DNA from 3 places in the Paenibacillus thiaminolyticus genome. Region 3 is predicted to be linked to each of the others. Evidence: riboswitches for the same ligand, from Rfam matches in the RefSeq annotation. Region 3 holds a riboswitch; each other region holds the start of a gene.
The links. Region 3 has a riboswitch for thiamine pyrophosphate ahead of tenA (thiaminase II). Riboswitches for the same ligand answer to the same signal wherever they lie in the genome.
Positions count from the first base shown of each region.

Region 1: another riboswitch for thiamine pyrophosphate. It lies ahead of FLT43_RS16025 (YkoF family thiamine/hydroxymethylpyrimidine-binding protein); the one in region 3 lies ahead of tenA (thiaminase II).
Region 2: another riboswitch for thiamine pyrophosphate. It lies ahead of FLT43_RS15270 (ABC transporter substrate-binding protein); the one in region 3 lies ahead of tenA (thiaminase II).

Region 1 covers NZ_CP041405.1:3,610,426-3,618,358, reverse strand. The annotation lists gene FLT43_RS16045 (LacI family DNA-binding transcriptional regulator) at 252-1,268, shown strand; gene FLT43_RS16040 (energy-coupling factor transporter transmembrane component T family protein) at 1,353-2,141, opposite strand; gene FLT43_RS16035 (ABC transporter ATP-binding protein) at 2,107-3,981, opposite strand; gene FLT43_RS16030 (ECF transporter S component) at 3,978-4,550, opposite strand; gene FLT43_RS16025 (YkoF family thiamine/hydroxymethylpyrimidine-binding protein) at 4,583-5,179, opposite strand; TPP riboswitch at 5,308-5,415, opposite strand; gene FLT43_RS30520 (protein kinase domain-containing protein) at 5,589-7,418, shown strand; gene FLT43_RS30665 (hypothetical protein) at 7,508-7,618, shown strand; gene FLT43_RS29380 (hypothetical protein) at 7,647-7,817, shown strand; gene FLT43_RS16015 (GNAT family N-acetyltransferase) at 7,849-7,933, shown strand, end outside.
Region 2 covers NZ_CP041405.1:3,420,065-3,427,997, forward strand. The annotation lists gene FLT43_RS15255 (MDR family MFS transporter) at 374-1,906, opposite strand; gene FLT43_RS15260 (ABC transporter ATP-binding protein) at 2,164-3,027, opposite strand; gene FLT43_RS15265 (ABC transporter permease) at 3,042-3,806, opposite strand; gene FLT43_RS15270 (ABC transporter substrate-binding protein) at 4,022-5,053, opposite strand; TPP riboswitch at 5,397-5,509, opposite strand; gene FLT43_RS15275 (FAD/FMN-containing dehydrogenase) at 5,667-5,936, shown strand; gene FLT43_RS15280 (queuosine precursor transporter) at 6,209-6,934, opposite strand; gene FLT43_RS15285 (ABC transporter substrate-binding protein) at 7,088-7,933, opposite strand, start outside.
Region 3 covers NZ_CP041405.1:3,959,550-3,967,482, forward strand. The annotation lists gene argS (arginine--tRNA ligase) at 1-1,408, shown strand, start outside; gene FLT43_RS17650 (sensor histidine kinase) at 1,566-3,335, shown strand; gene FLT43_RS17655 (LytR/AlgR family response regulator transcription factor) at 3,329-4,081, shown strand; gene cstA (carbon starvation protein CstA) at 4,208-6,004, shown strand; TPP riboswitch at 6,122-6,226, shown strand; gene tenA (thiaminase II) at 6,355-7,047, shown strand; gene FLT43_RS29740 (hypothetical protein) at 7,044-7,361, shown strand; gene FLT43_RS17670 (S8 family peptidase) at 7,370-7,933, opposite strand, start outside.

The DNA of each region.
Region 1 (7,933 bases), 350 kb from region 3:
AACAGTTTAAAAAATGTTAATGATAAGGTATGATAGATGAGGAAAGAGTCCATAGCTATAAACGGTTTCAATCCGGAAGTGGTTGCTCTTACTTTATTTTTAATTTGTTTTTCATAAAAAAGGTAGGAGTTGTTACCCGGAAGCAGAAGGTTATTAAAGTAATTTATGGATTCAAAATCGCCTCATATATGGTAAAATACATTCCATGAACAGGAACGAATTCAAATCAGAGAAAGGAATTTCCGCTAATTATGAAGAAAAATGTAACCATGTCTGATATCGCACAACAGTTAAAGGTCAGTACTGTAACTGTGTCCAAAGCGCTTAGCGGAAAAGAGGGCGTAAGTGAGGAGACGCGGCAGAAAATCATGAAAACCGCTGCCGAAATGGGCTATAGTGGGAAATCCGCCGCCAACCCGAATCGAGTGATCGGAGTTGTCGTATCGGAACGCTACATGTGTATTAAAAACTCTTTTTACTGGGATATGTACCAATGTCTTGTGCAGGGCTTGTCCGACATCGGCTGTACTGCACTTCTTGAGGTCGTAACCAAGGTGTCCGAGTCGAATCCGAGTATGCCGAATCTGTTGCAGAACCAGCAGATGGGCGGCTTAGTCGTCTTGGGGAGTTTCCCCAAAGGCTACCTGGATCAGCTCGTGTCCACCTCGCTTCCGTTAGTCTTCCTTGATTTTTATGACTGGCGCTATGATGTGGACGCGATTATTTCCGATAATCTCTACTGCTCGCATCGGCTTACTAACTATTTAATTCAATGCGGCCATAAGAATATAGGGTATGTTGGAAACATATATGCTCTAGGCAATATTCTTGACCGTTATCTTGGTTATTACAAAGCCATGACCGAAAATCGTCTGGACATTCGCAAGGAATGGATTTTGGATGACCGGGATATAGAGGACCGGCTGTTCACCGACTTTGTTCTTCCAGATGAACTTCCTACCGCTTTTGTATGCGACTGCGATGAGACGGCGTATAATTTTATCTCGTTTTTGAGCAAACATCATATTTCCGTGCCGGAGGATATCTCCATCGTCGGATTCGATAATTACATTTATGCCACACAGACGAATCCAAGCTTGACAACGATCGCGGTTGATATCCGGCGTATGGCGGAGGAAACGATTCGAGGACTCCAATACAAGATGGAAAATCCGGCTTCCCGCATCGGAATCAAAGTCGTACCCGGGAATTTGATTGTCCGCGACTCCGTGCAATCACTCTCGACCCCGGAAACATCGCATCACTGATACATCCCCTTCTTGGATAGACTCGCCGCCGGATAAGCGAAGGAGATACGGGGCGGCATCCCGTATCTCAACTCATGTCGGCGGCTACAGTTCCCCCCGGTACAGCCGGACCGAGTCCATGTGCCAGGACAGCAGATAGCATCCGCAGATGCCGCCAATGAGCAGCAGCAGGAGCAGCCAATCCTTCCAGGACACCCGAAGTTGCACGTAATAGGGGCGCTCCCGCTTGCCGGTGAAGCCTTTGGACAGCATGGCGACGGCGACGCGCTCTGACTTGCGGATGGCGGAGGCGAGCAGCGGGATGGCATACCGCTTCATGGCGCGCAGCCGGCCCCGCCAGCCGCGCTCCCGTTCGATGCCGCGCATGCGGTGCGCATGCTGCAGAATCCGCAGCTCCTCCCGGAAGAAAGGGAGGAAGCGGTAGCCTGCGAGGATGCCGTACGCCCATTGCGGGGACAATCTGCACTGCTGCATCAGACTCAGCATGAAGCGGACGGGGTCCGTCGTCAGGATGAAGAGCAGCGACAGCGCCGAGAAGATGAGCACCCGCAGCCCGAGCGACAGCGCTTGATGAAGCACTGCCGCCGTTACCGAGAAGGATCCCCACTCCCATACCACGTCAGAAGATCCGTCCGCCCCCGCGCGGGGAAGCAATATCGCCGTCCATACGTACCCGGCACTCATGATCAGGAACGGCGCGAAGCCGAGCAGCCATTTCTTCCAGGACACGCGGCCAAGTACGAACGTCATCCCTGTGGTCCAGATCAGCGCCAGCAGCGGCGTAATCGGATCTAGGGTCAGAGACAACAAAATAACGGACATGATGACCGCCAAACCCTTAATGCTCGGATTCCAATCCTGCAAACGCAGCATGCTTCTCCCTCCTGCTCGCGATAAGTTCGGCCAGCCTGCCAGCGGCCGCGCAGCGGAGCGGCGGCAGCAGCTGGCAGTCCGCCGCCAGCTCCGCATGCTCCGACCACAGCGTGGCGGGCGGGCCGTCATAGACGGCGCGGCCGTCCCGGAGGACGATGATCCGGTCTGCATACGCGCAGGCCAGCTCCATATCATGCGTAATCATGATGACCGCATCCCCCCGCCGGATCCGTTCCCCGAGCATGCCCATCAGCTCGCGGGTCGTGCCGGCGTCCTGACCGTAGGTCGGTTCGTCCAGAATGAGCAGCCTCTGCTCATCAGTCAGTGCCGAAGCGACGCTCAGCCGCCGCTTCTGGCCCTGGCTGAGCGAGAACGGGCTCGCCTGCGCGGCATTCTCCAGCCGCAGGCGGCATAGCGCATCCTGAACCGCCCGCTCGACCACGGCCGGCGCGATGCCCTGCTGGCGCAGCCCGAAGGCAAGCTCATCGGCGACGGTATCGGTAATGAATTGATGCTCCGGATTTTGGAAGACGTAGCCGATCCAGGTCCGGAGCTCCTTCTCCGCATAGTCGCCGAGAGGTTGTCCCTGCAGCCGGACCGTTCCGGCTTCCGGCTCGTTCAGCCCGGACAGCAGCGAGGCGAACGTCGATTTGCCCGCCCCGTTCGGCCCGGCGATGGCGACCCATTCTCCCGCGCGCAGCGTCAGGGAGATGCCGTCCGCCACCGGGCGGCCGCCGCGCCGGAAGTGCAGGCCATCCGCTTCCAGCAGAGGGCCGGGCTCGGGAGCGCCTCCGGCCCGGACCCCGCCTGCTCTGCCTCCGGCCTGGTCTCCGCCCGTTCCGCCGCCAGACTGGTCTCCGGCAGGCCTGCAGCCGGCCGGCGAAGGCGCGGTCAGCGCCTGCAGCGCGCTGGCCTGGCCCGCTTCGCTCCACCGGGCCAGCTCGGCGGCAAGGTCCTGCTCCGTCAGGACCGCCGCCTGTGCCAGCGGCTCCCCGCCCGGCACAAGCCGCCGCAGCTCGCGGTACAGCCGGAGCGGGCCCGGCTGCCAGATGCCGGCCGCTTCCGGCACCGCGCCGGCATAATACGCGGCGGGCGGCCCGTCGTAAGCGATGGCGCCGGCGGCGTCCATCACGAGCAGCCGGTCCGCCTGGCCGATCCACTCATCGAGCTGATGCTCGATGACGAGCACGGCCAGACCGCGCGCCCGGGCGAGCTCGCGAACGAGCGCCGCGAATTGCCGCCGGGCCGCCGGGTCAAGATTCGACGTCGGCTCGTCGAGCACGAGCAGGCGCGTCTCCATCGCGATCGCGCAGGCGAGCGCCAGCCGCTGCTTCATGCCGCCGGACAGCTCGTGAATCGGCGCCTTGCGCCAGGCGCCGAGGTCCACCGCGGCCAACGCCCCGCTGATGCGCCCGTCCATCTCCTCCCGCGGGCAGCCGAGGTTCTCCAGGCAGAAGGCGATCTCCTCCTCGACCCGCAGCAGGCAGAATTGGCTCTCGAAGTCCTGGAACACGATGCCGGCCGCCCAAGGGGCGTCGCCCGCAGCCCGCTCGGCGACCGGCTTCCCGTACACGAGCACCCGGCCCCGCACCTCGCTGTCGATCGCGTGCGGATACAGCCCGGCCAGGCAGAGGGCAAGCGAGCTTTTGCCGCAGCCGCTCGGCCCGAGCAGCAGCGCCGTCTCTCCGTCGCCGATGCGGACGTCGAGGCCGGACAGGATCGGGTCCGCGCCCGCCTCGAAGGCGAGCGTCAGCCCCTCGGCTTCGATCGCCGCCACGCGCTCATCCATGTGCTCATCCACGCGGCTTCCATTCATGCAGCTCCCATTCACGCAGCTCATGCGGCGCGGGTGCCTTCCTTCGCGATCGGATAGCTGCGCAGCACGCCGGTCCGCTTCAGCGACTGCGCGATCCCGTGGCCGAGCAGCCCCGCGATGAGCGCCCCGCTGACGCAGCGGACGGCCAGCATCGAGATGACGAGGCCGGTGGAGTAGGCCCCGAAGCCGCTGCGGAAGTAGCCCCACGCGAAGCTGAACAGGGCCGCCCCGACCCCTGCCAGCATCAGCGTCTTCAGGCTGTAGCTGCGGTAGCGGGTGGCGGCGAAGGCCGCTTCGGCCCCCAGCCCTTGAATGAGGGCGGACACGATCAGGATCGGCCCGACGGCGTTGCCGATCAGCACCTCGACGACGCCGGCCACCGTCTCCGAGATGACGGCGGCGCCCGGCTTGCGCAGAATCGTGGCGGCGATGATCGACACGATGAACCAGATGCCGAAGATGACCTCATAGCCCATCGGCCCCATGAAGCCGACCAGGACATTGCCTACCTGGAAGAATATCAAATACACAACGGCAAAGACGACAGACAACGAGCTGAGCATGACGATATCTTTTAATTTCCACTGTTGCATCGGTATATGGCTCTCCCTTCCGCTTCCCGCGTTCATGACTTCCGGCTCGGACTGTGCGCCGCAATATTCGCCGTCAGCACAATATGAGTGCTGTCGCTTGTCCGCGCCTGCTCGAAGGCGTGCTCCAGCGTCGCGAACACGTCATGCGCGTCGCCCTGCAGCCCGCTTGCATAATGAACCCCCTTGGTGAAGGTGCCCTCCTCCCGGGCAAGGCCGATAATGTCATAGATGGTATCCATATAATCCGGCGTGCCGAGCGGGTAGAGCGAGAACTGCGCATCGGTCTGGACGGCGATGAGGCGGGAGCGCTCTTCATTCAGGCGATGGTCGTCCTCCGTCATGTAATAATCGGCTTCGCTGTCGCCGGGGCATCCGATCGAGAAGGTGGCATTCAGTACGGTATGGACGCCGGACTTAGCGCAGTGGAGAAAAATCGATTTCACCACATCGAACACATGCTCCGCCTTGCCGCGGACGCAGGTGCTCACCTCATCTGTCTTCGACCATACTTTGGACAGGTCCGTTGCCTCCAGGGCGCCGAGAATCAGCTCCACGAACCGATCGCTCATCGGATAGAGCGAGAATCGGCAGCCGGCGATCTGGCCGGTGCCGCACATTGTTTTTTTCATTGCGAATTCCTCCCGTATCTGCGAATGATCGTAAAAACAGCAAAAAACCGCACCTCCGGGAAGTGCGGTTCGCCATACGGAAGAACGGCTGCCAGGAAGGAAAGCCCCCTTCGGCGAGCGCGAATCATCGTAATCTACCTACACTTCCCCACGCTAGTATTATCTAGTTCGGGTCATAAGGGTTAACAGCGATCCGCTGTCTCTCAGCCTGCGAGCAAGCACCCCTAGTGTTCACGGATATGCGGTTGGGATTGCCTCTTTTACGCTTCCCATTATACCGGGACCGTCCTGAATGTAAAGACTCTTTTCGAGAAAACTGCTTTTTCATCGTTCCTCCGGGCGATCTTTCGCTATAATGAAAAGAAGAAATTGAATTCGCTTGGAATCGAGAGAATACGAGGGAATCTCCATGAATGCAATGACGAACGGCCTGACCCTTCCCGGTTATGAAGTGGATAAAATTATATATGAAGACCCTTACCTGTACGTCTGTTATGCCTATGCGGCGAAGCGGGGGCACCCCGCCCTGCTCAAGGTGGTCAAGGAAGGCAGCCGCACCATTATCGAGAACGCGAAGCTGCTGCATGAATATGAAGGCACCGCTCGCGTGCCTGTCGACGGGATCCTGCGGCCGGTGACAGTCGTGCCGCATGGCCACGCCCTGATTCTGGAGTATGAGCCGGTGAACGGGGTAACCTTGCGGAGCTACTTCGAGATGCAACCCGTATCGTGCAACGAGTTCCTGGAGCTGGGCATCGGCATGTGCCGGATGATCGAGGCGCTTCACCAGCAGCAGGTGCTCCATCTCAATCTCAAGCCCGATACGATCCTCGTGCAGATGGTGACGAAGCGAATCTATGTGACCGGCTTCGGGTACGCTTTGTTCTTGCAGCAGGGCGAGCGACAGCCGATGAAGCGCCCTCTGCTGGAGGGCAATCCGATCTATCTGTCCCCGGAGCAGACCGGGCGCATGAACTGCGACCTCGGCCCGTATTCGGATCTGTACTCCCTGGGCGTGACCTGGTATGAGCTGCTGGCAGGAGAGCTGCCGTTCGAGGCGGACAACGCGCTTGCCTGGTCGCATGCGCATATGGCGCGGCGCCCCGTGCCGTTAACCGAACGGAGGCCGGAACTGCCGCCAGAGCTGGCGGAGATCGTGATGAGGTTGCTGGAGAAGGACCCGGAAGCGCGCTATCCCGATGCGCGCATGCTGCGCGTCGCGTTGGAGGAATGCCTGGAGGGGCGGCGGAACAGCCGTGCATCGGAGCTGCCGGAGGGAACATTGCGGGATCAGGCCGCGCCGGCGCGGCAGTTATCGGTGACGGCGCTCTACCCTGTCGACCCGGGGCCGGGGCGCATCCTGCCTCACCCTGCGCTGGGCCAGGCCGGTGACGCTCCGTTATTCGGCTTGACCGGACCGTTGGCGGGGGACGATAGCGGCGGCTATCCGCAGACTCTGGATCTGGCGGCGGTCGTCCAGTCATCCCACTGCTTCGCGGAGGGCTGGGAGGGACGGGGACTGGCGGAGAAGCTGCTCGCCACGATTGTGATGCAGGCTGGAGCGGGGCAGGGGTATCTCATCGTCCTGCGGCAGGGCGAGCCTTACGTGGAAGCGTCGATCGATTCGGACAACGGCGTGATGAGCGGCTGTGGCGACTTCCGGCCCTGTCCGCTGAGCGCGTGCGGCGATCTGTCGCAGGAGCTTATCCAGACTGCGCTTCAATCGGGCGAGCCGATGCTGCTGCGCACCGAGAACGAGAGGCACTCCGGCGGGCCGGATCAGCCTGGGCCGGCGACACGCCCGCCCGAAGCGGCGGAAGGCTGCCCGGCCTCGGTGCTGGTGCTGCCGCTTCGGATGCACGACCAGGTGCGGGGCTGCTTGTATCTGGTGAATGGACGGACGGGGCACGCCTTCGTCCCGGGACGCCTGGGAACGCTGCACACGTTGGCTTGCCAACTGCTGTATGTGGCCGAAGCCCAGGCTAGAAGGCTGCCGCCGTCCAGGGAGGAGCTGCAGCGGCTGGCGAAGGTGGAGGAACTGACCGCCCGCGAGCGGGAAGTGCTGAACCTTCTGGCCCGCGGCCTCTCGAACAAGGAGATTGCCGAAGAACTGCTGGTGTCGGCCGAGACGGTGAAGGCTCATATCAAAAACTTGTTCAAGAAACTGGGCGTCGATCGCCGCATGAAGGCCGTCTCCGTCGCGAAGACGCTCGGCTGGCTGGATGAGCGGACGCCATAATCTTACCCAATCCCCCTGTCGGGGAATTGCCCGGAAGGTTGCCGCAGGGTAACGTGATGAGGTGATAAGCCGAAAGGGGAATGGGGACCATGATGATGTTCTCTCTGATCGCAGGCTGCATGTGGAAGCGAACGGGATCGCTATGGGCGCCGGTGCTGTTCTATACCGCCAACAATTTATTTATCCAGATCGGACTGTAAGGGCCGGCCGTCAGGAAATCCTGGCGGCTTGTTGCTTGTTCCGGCACGCGTCACCGCCTGCGGTTGGGCAAATCCGTTCGAGCCGCACCGGCAACAATTGACTCATCCGGTCCGGCGCAGTACGATGGCAGGAGAAGCTTCGGCGCCGCCAGCCGGCGAAGGAGCGATATTCGAAGATTCGGGGTGGAACTATTTGTAGTGCCAAGCTGTTGCTCTTGGAACGCAAGCATATGGAAGCCGCGGCGGCGGTCATGGCCCAAGGCTTCAAGGAAGACGGGTTGTATGTGCATTTGCTGCCCGATCCGTCTATCCGTG
Region 2 (7,933 bases), 540 kb from region 3:
ATATTGCAGGATTGCTGCGGGTTGGCACGTTATGGGGGCGGATGAGACAGTATACGATCCAGACAGGCCAGCATGCGGTAGGTACATGACAGTAACTGATGCAGACAACGCAGCACGCCGCACAGGCAAAACAGTCACGCTCCAGACAGCGCAGCATACCGCACAGGTAAAACAGTCACGCTCCAGACAGCGCAGCACGCCGCACTGGCAAAACAGTCATGATCCAGACAGCGCAGCAGGCCGCATAGGCAAGACACAGTATGCGGTACTAGCCAACCTTCATCACCCGATACTCCCGATACTAAAAAAAACGCTGCGCTCCCATTCAGGCAGCGCAGCGATCAACGGCTGCAGCGATAAGCACCGGTCCTGCTCAGGACACCGCTTCTTCCGATTTGGCGCCGGAGCCCTTGCCGGCGGCATCGTCCATCATGCGCGCCTTGCCCATCAAGGCGATGCAGATGAGCGCCAGGCCGACCGGAATCAAGGCCCAGGTGAAGATGCCGCCGATCGAGTCGGCCAACGCCGCTGCCATGCTCTCCTTGACCTCCGGAGGCAGGTTGGCGCTGCCTCCGCCGCGCAGCAGCTCCTCCGGCATGATGTCGGCTGGCATCGCTCCGCCCGGCATCATGTCCTTCAGCCGTCCGCTGAACAAGGAAGATTGCAGCGAGCCGAAGACCGTAATCCCGATCGTCATGCCGAGCGAACGGCAGAAGGACGAAGTCGAGTTCGCCGTTCCGCGCTGGTGGTAGCTCATCCCATGCATGGAAGCCATCCCGAGCAAGGAAAAGGAGAAGCCGACCCCGAGTCCGGTCAGCACCATGTACAAGGTGATCAATGCGCGCGGCGTATCCGCAGACAATGTGCTAAGCGACACGATGCCTGCCGTGAACAGAATGCCCGAGACGATCATCAGCTTGCGGAAGCTCGTCTTCGCGGCCAGAATTCCGCCGATCGAGCTCGTCACGACGGAACCGATCATCATCGGCGTCAGCACGAGACCGCTATTCGTGGCCGACCCGCCGTACACGCCCTGCACGAACATCGGAATATAGACCGTCGCGATGACGAACGTGACGCCGTAGAAAAAAGCGACCCCTTGGCTGGAGGCGAACAGCCGACGCCGGAAGAGAGCGAAGGAGATAATCGGCTCCTTCGCATTCAGTTCGAACAAAATGAACGCGATCAGGAAGATGGCGAAGGAGGCAAATAACCCGATGATGAATAAAGAGTTCCATTCATATCCCTCCTTGCCGCCCAACTCCAGCGCGAACATCAGGCTGACGACGGCGACCACCAACGTAACCGCGCCGCCCCAGTCAATGCGCTGCTTCGACTTCGCCGCACTCTCCCGATAGAACTGGGCAATCAGCCACAAAGATACAATGCCGAGAGGCAGGTTGATGTAGAACACCCACTCCCAGCCGATATATTCGGTAATATAAGCGCCGAGCAGCGGCCCCGCCACACTGGAAATGCCGAACACCGCTCCGAACATGCCGGTCATTTTGCCGCGTTGCTCTAACGGAAAGACATCATAAATAATCGTAAAAGCGATAGGCATCAGGGCGCCGCCGCCAATTCCCTGGATGGCGCGGTAGATCGCCAGCATCATGATGCTGTCTGCCGTCCCGCACAGCATGCTGCCGGCCAGGAAGACGATCAGGCCGAAAATGTAAAACCGCTTGCGGCCGTACATATCGGACAGCTTCCCGAAGATCGGCATACCCGCCATGGTCGCGACCATATACGCCGAGGTGACCCAGACATACAGCTCGAAGCCTCCCAACTGGCCGACGATCGTCGGCATCGCTGTCGCGACGATCGTATTGTCCATCGCTGCCATCAGAATCCCGAGCAGGAGTGCTGCCACCACCAAGCTCAAGTTGCTCTTGTGAGCCACTATATCTCATTTCCCTCCTTGTATGTACCGCACCGGCTTCGGAAGCCGGTCCTGATTCACCCGCTATCACTTCGCTGCCGAAGCCGGGATAACTTATTATATAGCGTCAACTTTCCATTTACCAGTAAAAGTTATTCGCCTGAATTTGCCACAAAAGATGGAAATTCCTTAACGAGAGAATCTGAGAAAATCTGCGAGAATCAGGTTTATGTTCCCCCTTCCCAAGCCAAAGAGGGACGGCTCTCGCCGTCCCTCTGCCCTTATTGAAGATTCCCTCCGCCTGTCCCCTGCCGCTGCGCCTCCTGGAGCAGCCCGGCAAGCTCCCGCTTCAAGCGGAGAAAAGAATCCTCCCCCGTAAGCGCCTCGCGCCGCGGACGCGGGAACGGTACAGCCACCTCCCGCAGCACGCGCGCGGGCCGGCTTGAGAATACAAAGATCGTATCGGAGAGCAGCAGCGCTTCCTCGATACTGTGCGTAATGAACAGCACGGAGCGCCGGTGCTGCTCCCACAGGCCGATGAGCCAGCGCTGCATCTCGCTGCGGGTTAAGGCGTCGAGCGCGCTGAACGGCTCGTCGAGCAGCATCAGCTCATGCGGGCTCATCAGAGCGCGCAGGAACGCGACGCGCTGCTGCATGCCGCCGGACAGCTCGTGCGGATACGCCCGCTCATAGCCGGACAAGCCGATATTCGCCAGCCATTGCCGCGCCTCCGCGCGGGCCTCCTTCTTCGGCCGGCCGCCAATTTCCTGGGCCAGCATGACGTTCTGCTCCACTGTCCGCCATGGGAAGAGCGCCGGCTGCTGAGGCATGTAGCCGACATGTCCCGTCCGGCCCGCTACCTCTTGCCCGTTCATCCGGATATGGCCGCCATCCGGTCGCAGCAACCCTCCGATCAGATGGAACAAGGTGCTTTTGCCGGAGCCGGAGGGGCCGATGATGGAGACGAATTGGCCCTGCTTCACCTGCAGCGACACGTGGTCCAGCACCTGCAGCCGTCCTTCGCCGCGGCCGTTCGTCCCCGGATAGGACATGTCGACCTCGTCCAGCTCCAGAGCAGGCGGCGGCGCGGAAGCCAGCCCGGCAGCTTCTCCGAGTGGTTCGGCCAAGTTGGCCATTGCCTTCATAGCGCTTCCCTCCCTCATTTCTCGTACTCCTCGGGCCGCCAGCGGATGACCATCCGCTCCAGCAGGCGAATCGCTCCGAACATCGCCAGACTGAGCAGAATGATGACGACGATGCCGAGGAACATCCGGTCGACGCGGTAGGCCGCTTTTTGCAGCATCATATAATAGCCGATGCCCCGATCCGTTCCGAGCCATTCCGCGATCACCGCTCCCATCACGCTGTAGGTGGCGGCGATCTTCAAGCCCGAGAAGACGGAGGGCAGCGCGTGCGGCAGCTCCAGCTTCCAGAACAGCTGCGCCCGGGTCGCCCCCGTCATGCGCATATAATGAAGCATCGTCCGATCCGTCTGGGTCAGGCCGTCCAGGGCGGCGACACAGACCGGGAAGAAGCAGACGAGCGCGATGACGACTACCTTCGGCAGCAGGCCAAAGCCGAACCACAGCATCAGCAAGGGCAGCAGCGCAATCGTCGGCACGTTCTGGCTCAATATAATGAGCGGATAGATCGCGCGCTTCAGCCAAGGAAGGGGATGGAGCAGGCAAGCGAGCGCCAGGCCGATCCCCGCTCCGGTTCCGAAGCCGATCAGCATCAGCTTCAGGGTAGCCAGCGCGTGCAGCAGAATGCCGCTGCCGTTGGCCGCCGCTTCCCGCGCAATATCAAGCGGGCTCGGAAGCATCCATTTCTCCACATCGAACAGCATGACGCCAATCTGCCACGCCAAGATGAACAGCAGCAGGGCCGCCACGGGCGGTCCCGCCGTTGCAAGCCGTCTTTTCATCCCGCCGCCACCTTCCTGCACGTTCCTGCCGCACCTATGCCGTTCTTCCTCCTCATGCCAACTCCTCCTCTCGCTGCTGATCCCGCTCTTTATGCCGATCCCGGCTCGAATCATTCGTCCCGGAGAGGGCACACCCTTGCACGGATTATCCGCCCTCAATTATCTAACGCCATCATCGCCCGCTGTCATCGCCCGTTCCCTGAGCAGCGTCTGCCTCAGGCTTCAGGCAGGAACTCATTCGTGAACGCCTTGTCGATATCGATTGGCTTCTCCATCAGCTTGTTCTGCAGGAGCCAGTTCGTATAGTTATCCCACACTTCCCGCTTCTGCTCTCCCCAACGCGGGGCATCGTCGCGGTATTTCGGGCTGAGCCAGCGCTGGCTGGCCATAACCAGCTCCTTGTCCAGGTCAGGCACCTGCTTCAATAAAATCTCTGCCGCCTGCTCCGGATTGTCAATCGCATACTGATATCCCCGGGAGACCGCCCGCATGAATGCCTTGACCAGCTCGGGATCGGACTCGATCAGCTTCTCGCTTGTGGCGATGACCGGGGTGTAGTAGTCGAGCGCATCCGAATATTGATTGACATACATCATATCGATCGGCTCGTTGCGCAGCTCGGCCTCAATGCCCGTCCACCCGTAGAAGATCCAGGCGAAATCAATATCTTTTTTGACCGCCGTAAAAAAGTCGGCAGAGCCCATATTGATATTCTTGATCTTGTCGTAGTCGGCGCCCTCCTGCTGCATGAGCGTCCGCAGCACCATTTCTTCCACGGGCGAGCCCCAGCCCCCGTACGTCTTGCCTTCGAAATCTTGTGGCGACGTAATATGCTTGTCCTTCGGGGCAGCGAACCCGGACGTATTATGTTGAATAATGGCCGCCAGAGATACGATCGGCACATTCTGCGTGCGCGCCAGCGTAATGCTTTCTTGCACGCTGACCCCGAATTGCGCGGCGCCGGACGCGATCATCGCATCGGCTCCGCCCGTGCCGGGCTGGATAATGTTCACTTTTAGCCCTTCCGCTTCGAAGTACCCCTCTTGCTGGGCGACATACACCCCGGTATGGTTCGTGTTCGGCGTCCATTCCAGCACGAACGTAATCTCGCGCAGTTCCTTCGGCGCTTCGGCGCCTTGCCCCCCGTCTCCTTGCGGCGTCGGGGCAGCGCCTCCTCCCCCGCAGGCTGTCAACATGAACATGAGCGCCAAGGCAAGTCCAAGCGCTCCTCTTTTTACTGCACGCATGCTTCTCATCCTTCTTCCTCTTCCCCTTTCCGATTCGCCCGTCAGACGGGCGGTACAGATGGCCATGCTCTCTATCTGGCAAAAGATCGGTTGACCCGGCAAGAATACGCCCTGCCAAGGCCCCTCCCTCTTGAGCGGCCGCGTAAGACATTGCGCGGATCCAAAAAAGCGCCCCTCATCGGGGCGCTTACGCTATCCATTACCTATGCGCATGCATGGCGGCAGATCGAACTGAACGGCGCGTTCCATGCAAGAGCAATCCGTCTGCACGACCGCGTCTTGAACACGAATGCGGTGCATCGGAATCTCCGACCACAAAGGAACACACCCACCGTTCGGCGTGGTGCGACGCCATTCTCATTCCTACGCTGGCATTACCCAGATCAGGTGTAAGGGTCAGTATCTTCACGGGATACGATCTCAGCCGGCCTTATTCCAGCCCCCCCTAGTATGCATATTCAGTTGCCGTGTCACCTGCAATTATATCCCTGCTTCGCTCCCTTGTCCAGTCGTTAGGCAGCACCAGAAGCGCATGTTCCATGCCTGCCCTGTGACGAAGCACATAGCGAGCCGCCTTCAGCTCGGTTACCATATCCCCGGGAGGGATGTCTTTATGAAAAAACGACTTGTATGGGTTGGAGCAACCGCGATCGCCCTCATCTTCGGAACTGCGGTATATGCTTCCGGTTCCGGCAGCGACGGCAGCGGCTACGACCAAATGCTCCCCCATATGAAGCAGATGCACCCGGACATGACCGATACCCAGCTGGAGCAAATGGTTCAACACTGCCACGGCGCGGATCGCGAAGCTGTCCGCAGCCAAGGCATGATGCGCAGGGGCATGATGCATGATCAGATGATGCAGAACCGACACTGGTATTGATTGGTTCATCAATCATCAAATGAAGCAAGGGGTTCCAGCCGGGAATAGACGGAGGAACCCCTTTTTGGTGCGGTGAACAGGGACATGGACTGCGCTAACGGGGTTTTGACGTTCTGCTATGAACGGACTTTCTCCAGAAAACGTTCCATGTGAAACATGGCGCAATTTGTCAAAAATGCTCGCCGGCCAGCCTGTCTTTTTCCATTCACAAAAAAGCCGCCCGACTCCGCATCTTGTGTGCGAAGCCAGGCGGGTATCTCTCCTGCAACTAATCATCTGTCCATGCTGCGTTCCGCGCCAGCGGACGATTCCATTCCCGGCACGCGGAAGCTTCTCGCCCAATACAAAAACGGCGTTGACGCTACCGACAGCAGCAGCTTGACGACATAGGTCGTCAACAAAATTTGAATCCACACATCCCATTCGTAATAGCCGGCAAACGCGATCGTGCAGAAGACGAGCGAGTCCGCCAATTGGCTGATTCCCGTGCTCCAGTTGCTGCGAATCCATAGCTGGCCCGACTTGGGAAACCGTTCCCGCAGCATGCTGAACAGCTTGACGTCGAGAAATTGACTGACGAGATAGGCAGTCAGGCTTCCTGCGGCGACCCGCGGCATCAAGTCGAAAATATGCGCCAGCGACGCCTGCGCCGTCTGGGCAATCTCATCTCCTTGCGGAATGAAGGCCAGGGCCATCTGCATGATAATCGTCGTCATGATGAGCATGAAAAATCCAAACCAAACCGCGCGGCGCGCTTCCTTCGGTCCATATTTCTCGTTCAGCAGATCCGAGGTCATGAACAGGCTGGCATTGGCCGCGTTCCCCAGCGTCATCACGATGCCGAACATCTCGATCGTCTTGCCGACCTGAATATTGGCGACGATGGTCATGACGCCGACCCAGGCGAACAAGCCATTCTTGCCGAACAAACGGTAGCACAGCAGAAAAAAGCCGAAATTGGCAAGGACAAACAATATCCCCCATATAAAATTGAACATTCGGTATTCCCCCTAGTTTTGATTACGCGGGATGGTTGCGAACCGCGGTGTGATGGCACACAGGGGTATACTTTACCATAGACCAGGTCAATTGCCAATGCCCACAACTCCCTGCTTTCCTTCCCTCACTCTCCTCGTCCGGCCTGCCGCCCGTCATTTGCGCAGCAGTTTATTCGCCTTGTCCGTCGCCGCCTGCAGCGCTTCGTCGGGTGTCGCCTGGCCGAGGATGACCCGTTGAATCTCGGTCATGATGACCTCCTGCAATTCCTTATAACCGGGGACCATCGGACGCGCCTTGCCATATTGGAGCTGATCGATCGCGACCTTGAAGTTCGGATCTTTGACAAAGGCCTCTTTCAAGGTGTCCGACTCCAGCGCGGCCTTGCTGACCGGCATATACCCCGAGCCTTGGGACCAGCGAATCGTCTGCTCCGGAGCGGTCATCCACTGAATGAACTTCCACGCCGCCTGCTTCTTCTCCGGGGACGATGCCGCCAGCACGGCCAGGTTCGCGCCGCCCGTCGGAGCGCCATAGTCCTTGTTAGCCGGCAGGAAGGCGGTCCCGACCTCGAATCCGGCCGTCTCCTTCAAGCCCTTCAGATCGCCCGTCGACGTGAAGATCATGGCTACCTGCCTGTTGACGAAGTCCTGCTTAGCCACGTCCCAGGCGTTGTATTTCTCGCCCGGCGGATTCTTCATGATGCCTTCCTTAATCATGCGCGACCAGAATTCGAGCGGCGCCTTCCCCGCTTCGTTCAAAAGCGCAAGCTGCTTATTGTCCTCCGTCAATATGCTGCCGCCGCTCTGAAATACAAGCGCTTCATAGAACCAGATGTCGATCGGCGTGGAGAAGCCGTAGCGAACCGTCTTCCCCCCTTCCTGCTTCGTCAGCTTGCGGGCGAATTCCTCCAGCTCCGCCCATGTCTTCGGGCCCTCCGGGTTGAGCCCCGCCTCCTTCAGAAGCGTCTTGTTCACGTAGAGCAAAGGCGTCGAACGGTT
Region 3 (7,933 bases):
CTTCATCAACTTCCGGATGGACCGGCCCTACCTCTATGATGTTCTCCGCGAAGTCAGCGAGCAAGGCGACAATTACGGACGGATCGGTATGGGCGCCGGTCAGCGCATCCAGGTGGAGTTCGTCAGCGCCAATCCGACGGGGAGCCTTCACCTGGGCCATGCCCGCGGGGCGGCCGTCGGCGACGCGCTCTGCAATCTGCTTGATTTCGCTGGCTATGAGATGACGCGCGAGTATTACATTAATGATGCAGGCAATCAGGTCAACAATCTGGCGAAGTCGATCGAATGCCGGTACAAGCAGGCGCTCGGGCAGGAAGCGGACATGCCGGAGGACGGCTATTACGGCGAAGATATCAAGGGCTTCGCCCAGGAGCTCGTCGAGAAGGAAGGCGATCGGCTGCTGAACCTGCCGGATGCCGAGCGGCTGACGTTTTTCCGCAGCTATGGCCTGGACAAGGAGCTGGATAAGATCAAGCGCGATCTGGGACGCTTCGGCGTACCGTTCGACGTCTGGTTCAGCGAGACCTCGCTGTATGAGAACGGCGAAGTAATCAAGGCGCTGGATGCGTTGAAGGCGCGCGGCAAGGTGTACGAGCAAGAAGGCGCGACCTGGCTGCGGACGACCGAGTTCGGCGATGATAAAGATCGCGTGCTGATCAAAAATGACGGCTCATACACGTATTTGACGCCGGATGTGGCCTATCATATGGATAAGTATGATCGCGGGTACGATCAGATCATCAATATTTGGGGAGCGGACCATCACGGTTATATTCCGCGGATGAAGGCCGCCATGGAAGCGTTGGGCAACGATCCGGACAAGCTTATCGTGCTGATCGCCCAGATGGTCAGTCTGTATCAGGACGGCGAGAAGGTGAAGATGTCCAAGCGTACGGGCAAAGCCGTAACGATGCAGGATCTGATGGATGAAGTCGGCGTCGACGCCATTCGCTATTTCTTCACGATGCGTTCCATGGACTCGCATCTTGATTTCGACATGGATCTGGCGATCTCGACCTCCAATGAGAATCCGGTCTACTATGTGCAATATGCGCACGCGCGGATTTGCAGTATCTTCCGCCAAGCGGAGGAGCAGGGAATCGCCCGGAAGCCGCTGGCGGAGATTCATCTGGCGAAGCTGACTGCGGAGCATGAGTACGACCTGCTTCGCAAGATGGGCGAGCTGCCGGAAGAGATTGCGGTCGCCGCGCGCGATTATGCGCCGCACCGCCTCATCCGCTACGTCTATGAATTGGCGTCTCTCTTCCACAGCTACTACAAGGCGGAGCGCGTCATTACCGAGGATGCGGAGCAGACCCAGGCACGCCTGGCCTTGCTGGGCGCAGTGCGCACCGTTCTGGCCAATGTGCTCCGTCTCGTCGGCGTATCCGCTCCGGAACGGATGTAAGGCAGCGGCGAAGACGAATAGTAACATGCGATTGAGCCGGTTCCCGCTTGTCGGGGCCGGCTTTTTTGCCGTGCGTGGAATGCCACGATTCTCCATCGTCTATTTCCGGTTCTCAGGTATAATAGAAGCACAATCATCATAAGAGAAGGTGAGGCCCATGGTTCACCTGCTTCCGTTAATGCTGGAGCGGGTCGGTATATTGCTGATTATCGCGTTTGTGCTGTCGCGGATGAAGTCGTTCCGGCAGATCATTCAGAACGAGCATGGCATTGCCGAGAAGCTGATGCTGATCGTCGTCTTCGGCGCATTCGGAATTGTAAGCAATTACACCGCCGTCCAGATTCATGACAATCTCATTTCGACCCAGGCGTGGAGCGCCGGCGTCGATGGTGACAGCGCGCTCGCCAATACGCGCATTATGGGGGTGGCCATCGGCGGGCTGCTCGGCGGGCCTCTGGTCGGGACAGGCGTCGGTCTGCTTGCGGGGATTCATCGGCTGATGCTTGGCGGATACACCGCCTTCGCCTGCGGCATCTCGACGATACTGGCCGGGATAGTCACCGGCCTGATCGGTAAGCGCTTCCGCATTCAGAACCGTTATGCGGCTTGGCATGCGGCCCTCATCGGCATATTAATGGAGGGTGCGCAGATGGGCATCATCTTGCTGGCGGCCGAGCCTTGGAGCCATGCGCTGGAGCTGGTCAAAATGATCAGCGTGCCCATGATTGCCGTCAACGGCTTCGGCACGCTGCTCTTTATGCTGATTATCCAGTCGATTTTCCAGGAAGAGGAACGGACCCGCGCTTTGCAGACCCATCAGGCGCTCTACATCGCGGATCAGACGCTGCCTTATTTTCGCCAAGGTTTGAACGCCCATTCCTGCCGGGAGGCGGCCCTTATTATTTTGAAGGAAACGAATGCGGACGCCATCTCGATCACGAATGAGCATCAGATACTGGCTCATGTCGGGGCCGGGTCTGATCACCATGTGCCGCTCCAGCCGATCTCGACCCAGCTTACGCAAACGGTGCTGAAGGAAGGGCTGATTCATATGGCGAAATCGCGGGAGGAAATCCACTGCCTCAATACAGACTGTGTCCTGCAGGCGGCCCTCGTGCTGCCGCTCAAGGCGCATCACCGGACTGTAGGCACCTTGAAGCTGTATTTCGCCCGCTCCACGCAGCTCGATCAGGTCGAGCAGGAGCTGGGGGAGGGGCTGAGCAAGCTCTTCTCCACCCAATTGGAGCTCGCCGAGGCGGAGCTGCAGAGCAAGCTGCTCCGCGATGCGGAGATTAAGGCGCTCCAGGCCCAGATTCATCCGCATTTTCTCTTCAATGCATTCAACACGATCTCGGTGCTGTGCCGGACCGATCCGGAGAAGGCCCGCGATCTGCTGCAGCAGCTCAGCATCTTCTTCCGCAGCAATCTGCAGGGCGCACGGACGATGCTCATCCCGCTGCACAAAGAATTGGAGCATGTGGAAGCGTATTTGTCCTTGGAGCAGGCGCGCTTTCCGGACAAGTATACCGTCTCGACCGATATCGATCCGGAGCTGGAGGATGTGCTCGTGCCGCCGTTCACGCTGCAGCCTCTCGTCGAGAATGCCGTGCGGCATGCTTTCCCCCGTGGCGCGGCTCCGCTCTGCGGGAGCGTGACCCTGCAAGCGTACCGGGAAGGCGAACAGATGATTCTGCTGACACGGGACAATGGACAGGGCATACCGAAGGATATCCAGGGGGCGCTCGGCAAGCAGGCTGTCGATTCCGCGGAGGGCACCGGAACGGCGCTGTACAACATCCGGAAGCGGATGGCCGAGATATACGGCAAGCAGGCCTCCTTCCGGATAGACAGCGAGCCCGGACACGGGACGACGGTAATGATTGCCGTGCCGATTCAGTTCCATGAATGGAGGGAAGCGTCATGCTGAAGGCCTTTGTCGTCGATGATGAGCCGTTGGCAAGAGATGAGCTGATTTATTTGCTGAGAAGGACGAGGCAGGTGGAGGTCGTCGGCGAAGCGGACACGTTGGAGGATGCCTTGGCGGGAGTGGCTGCGGCGCAGCCGGATGTGGTCTTCCTCGATATTGAGCTGCAGGAAGAGAGCGGGCTCGATATCGCCGGCCGGCTCCGGGAGCTGGAAGCGCCGCCTGATGTCGTGTTCGCTACCGCGTATGATGAATTTGCGCTGAAGGCGTTCGAGCTGAACGCCGCCGACTATATACTGAAGCCGTTCGAGGAGCAGCGGGTGCAGCAGACGATCCGCAAGCTGCTGCGCCTCCATGAGCGGGATAGCTATCCGCCTTCGGCACCATCCGCCGTCCGGGCCGGGATGGCGGAGCGGGAGCGGCAGGAACGTCTGGCCATCACGGTCGACGAACGAATCATCGTGCTGCATGTCGGCGATATCGTCTACCTCGGGTTCGAAGAGGGGAAGACGGTTATCGCTACGTCCGAGCGGAAGTATAAGGTTGGGGAATCACTGACCCAGCTGGAACGGAAGCTGAATCATCCTTCCATCGTCCGCGTGCACCGGGCGTTCCTCGTTCATCTGGATCGCATCGTAGAGATTCAGCCGTGGTTCCATTCGACCTTCCATCTTCAGATGCAGGATGGATCCCGCATTCCGGTCAGCCGCACCTACATGAAGGAATTGAAGCAGCTGCTCGGGATGTAATCGCTTGCAATTCGAAGGTTCCTTTTTGCAATTGAAACGGCATCTATCGCATTCTGTCATGAAAATGAAGCAGCGAAGCTTTCATATTGTATGATGACTCCAATACGATTGCAGGGAGTGGTTCACATGAATGCGGTAACGATTGTGATCGGATCGATATGCATCCTGATGATTGCATACCGGCTGTATGGAACGTTCATGGCGGCCAAAGTGCTTAAGCTGGATGATTCCAAGCCGACCCCGGCCCATGAACTGAATGATGGCAAAGATTATGTCCCCACCAACAAATGGGTCACCTTCGGTCATCATTTCGCCGCGATCGCGGCGGCAGGGCCGCTCGTCGGGCCGATACTGGCGGCGCAGTTCGGATACCTGCCCGGCCTGCTGTGGCTGCTTATCGGCGCGGTCATCGGCGGCGCGGTGCATGATGCCGTCGTCTTGTTCGCCTCGATGCGCAAGCAGGGCAAGTCGCTCTCCGAGGTCGCGAAGGACGAGCTCGGTCCGGTAGCCGGCTTCTGCACCGGCCTGGCGATGCTCTTCATCATTACGATTACGATGGCCGGGCTCTCGATGGTCGTGCTCCACGCATTGGAGCATAACCCATGGGGCACCTTCGCCGTAGGGATTACGATTCCGATCGCGATGGGCGTCGGCTTGTTCTACAAGAAGACGGGGAATCTGAAGCTTGCGTCCACCGTCGGCTTCATTCTGCTCATGACCGGGGTATTTCTCGGACCCCAGATCCAAGGCACCGTCCTGGGAGACTGGCTGACGCTGGACTCAAGTACGCTGGCGATCCTGCTGCCCATCTATGCGTTCTTCGCTGCCGCCTTGCCCGTCTGGCTGCTGCTGGCGCCGCGGGACTACTTGAGCAGCTTCATGAAGATCGGCGTCTTCATCGCCCTCATCGTTGGTGTCTTCATCATTAATCCGGCCATCCCGTTCCCGGCCGTCACAGAGTTCGTAAATGGAGGCGGCCCGATACTGGCCGGTCCGGTCTGGCCGTTCATCTCGATCACGATTGCCTGCGGAGCCATCTCCGGCTTCCACGCCTTCGTCGGTTCGGGCACGACGCCGAAGATGATCAACCGCTGGAGCGACATCAAGGTAGTCGGCTTCGGTGCGATGCTTGTCGAATCGCTGGTTGGAATTATGGCGCTTATTGCGGCGGCGGCGCTTCAACCGGCTGACTATTTCGCGATTAATTCGACGCCGGAAGTGTTCAAGACGCTGGGAATGTCGACCGTGCATCTGCCGGAGCTGGCGCAGCAGATCGGCCTCGATCTCGAAGGACGGACCGGCGGAGCCGTTACCTTGGCCGTTGGGATGACGTACATTTTTACCAAGATACCGTGGTTCAGCCACTTGTCATCCTACTTCTTCCAGTTCGTCATTATGTTCGAGGCGGTGTTCATTCTGACGGCAATTGATGCCGGCACACGGGTGGCCCGCTATCTGATTCAGGACTTCTTCGGAGACATCTATAAGCCGCTGAAGCAGGTGGACTGGGTACCGGGCTCCATATTCGCCAGCGCCTTGGCTTGTCTCATGTGGGGATACTTGCTCTTCTCAGGAGATATCGGCTCCGTCTGGGCGCTCTTCGGCGTCTCCAACCAGCTGATGGCATCGATCGGACTTATTATTGGCGCGACAGTGATTCTGAAGATAGCGGATAAGCGGAGGTATATGCTGACCTGCCTCATCCCGCTCGCCTATTTGTTCGTCACGGTCAACTATGCCGGCTACTGGATGGTCAAAAATGTGTATCTTAACCCGTCAGCTTCCGGGTATAGCGTATTGAACGCCACACTGTCCATCATTATGCTGGTGCTCGGCATCATCATTATGGTATCCGCCATCAAGAAGTGGATTGAACTGTGGAACGGGCCGCGGGCGAATCTCGAAGCGCTTAACGTGACATGAACGGTTCAGGAGCGCTTGTCCGGCAGACGCTTCGGCACGCAGGCAATGAATCGGCAAGAATAGTTTGACAAGATTGGCAATCACGGCTAAAGTAGGACGTGATAAGGAACTTTATACGAAATCCGCTGGGGGAGCCGCGCAAGGCGGCTGAGACAAGAGATGCTTGGACCCTTTGAACCTGATCCGGTTAATACCGGCGTAGGGAAGTGGAGACGGCCTTCACAGGTTTGAATTCACGCTCATTTTACGAAGACTTGGCGAAGCCGCTCCATTTCGGGGCGGCTTTTTTGTATGGCCGCGCCGGCGCCCCTGGTTTGGATTTCCCCAAAAATGTGGCGGAGGTGCTGAGTATGGCCTGCTTTACCGAAGAACTCCGGCGTACGGCGGATCCGATTTTTACGGCGATTTTTGCCCATCCGTTCGTTCGGGGCATTGCGGAAGGAACGTTAGCGAAGGAACAGCTTATTCACTATGTCAAGCAAGATTTTGAATACTTGAACGCTTTTATCCGGGTATACGGGATTGCGATCTCCAAATGCGACCACCGCGCCGCGATGGCTCTTTTTAACGAGCAAATTTCGTTTATTTTGGACAGCGAGACCCATCCTCATCAAAATTTTTGCGATGTCGCCGGGGTGACGTACGAGGAGCTGCAGGGCTACGCCTTGGCCCCTTCAGCCAATCACTATGTCAACCATATGCTGACGGTCGCCCATGGGGGAACGCGGGAAGATATCGTGGCGGCATTGCTGCCTTGCCCGTGGACGTATACGGAAATCGGCCGCAGGCTGCTGGAGGAAGTGAAGCCGGATCCATCCCATCCGTTCTATGAATGGATGCATTTTTATGGAGAGCAGGAGAGCGGGATTACGATGCAGCTGCGCCGACTGCTTGATGAGTGGGCGGAGTCTTTACCCGCGGCGCGCAAGCAGCGGCTGGAGGAGCATTTTGTGACCAGCTGCCAGTTGGAATATCTGTTCTGGGATATGGCCTATACGTTAGAGGACTGGCCGGCGCCGATTACGGAAGCAGCACGGGCATGAATCCAAGATGGGCGGCCGCTTCTCGCAACAGTAAGGAACGGCTGCCCCTCGCTCATCATATGACGAATACGTTCGTGACCAACGGGAAGAAGATTCATGTAAAGACAAGCAGAACAACAATATCCCGCAAGCTCGCAAGTCACGTTCCCTGCCTGGAACAGGAACAGCCTCTCCGGGAGCAGTTGCTGGCGCGCTTTATCTCCAGGGGGCGGCGCACGCCTGCTCGGCAGCCCATCAGGCCAGTTCGCGGCGATTGTATGCGTATGACCATCCAAGGGTGCTCGCTTCCGGCAGCGCCCAAGGACAAGGCATAGGCGATGGGCTACAGCCGCTCGGCTTCCTTCAGTAGACGGACTATATCTACCTCCCCCGGTACTTTGATCTGGATGTTCCGGGTCTTGCGGCTGCGGATCGGATTCGCCGTCCGCCGGAGCAAGGCCTTGATCTCGCCCGGCTTCAAGCGCGGCCGCACGGCCAGCAGCAGCGCGATCGCACCGCTGATGTGCGAGGTAGCCATCGAGGTGCCGCTCATCTCGTGGTATTGGCCCTTAATCCAGGAGGATACGATCTTCTCGCCGGGAGCGTAAATGTCCACGAATTGCCCCCGATTGCTGAATGGGGCAATCCGCCGCAAGCGATCGGTCGCCCCGACCGAGATCGTCTGGGAATAGCGGGCCGGGTAATCGACAGACTTCCGCTTCGCGTCGTTCCCGGATGAAGCGACGACGGTGACCCCGGATTGATAGGCCTGGGTCACCGCTTGCAGCAGCGACTTGCTGCGGGATTTCATGCCGAAGCTCATATTGATGATGTGCATCCCGTTGCGGACGCACCATTCAATGCCATTGATAATATCAGACACATAAGCAGCTCCGTTCTCATCAAA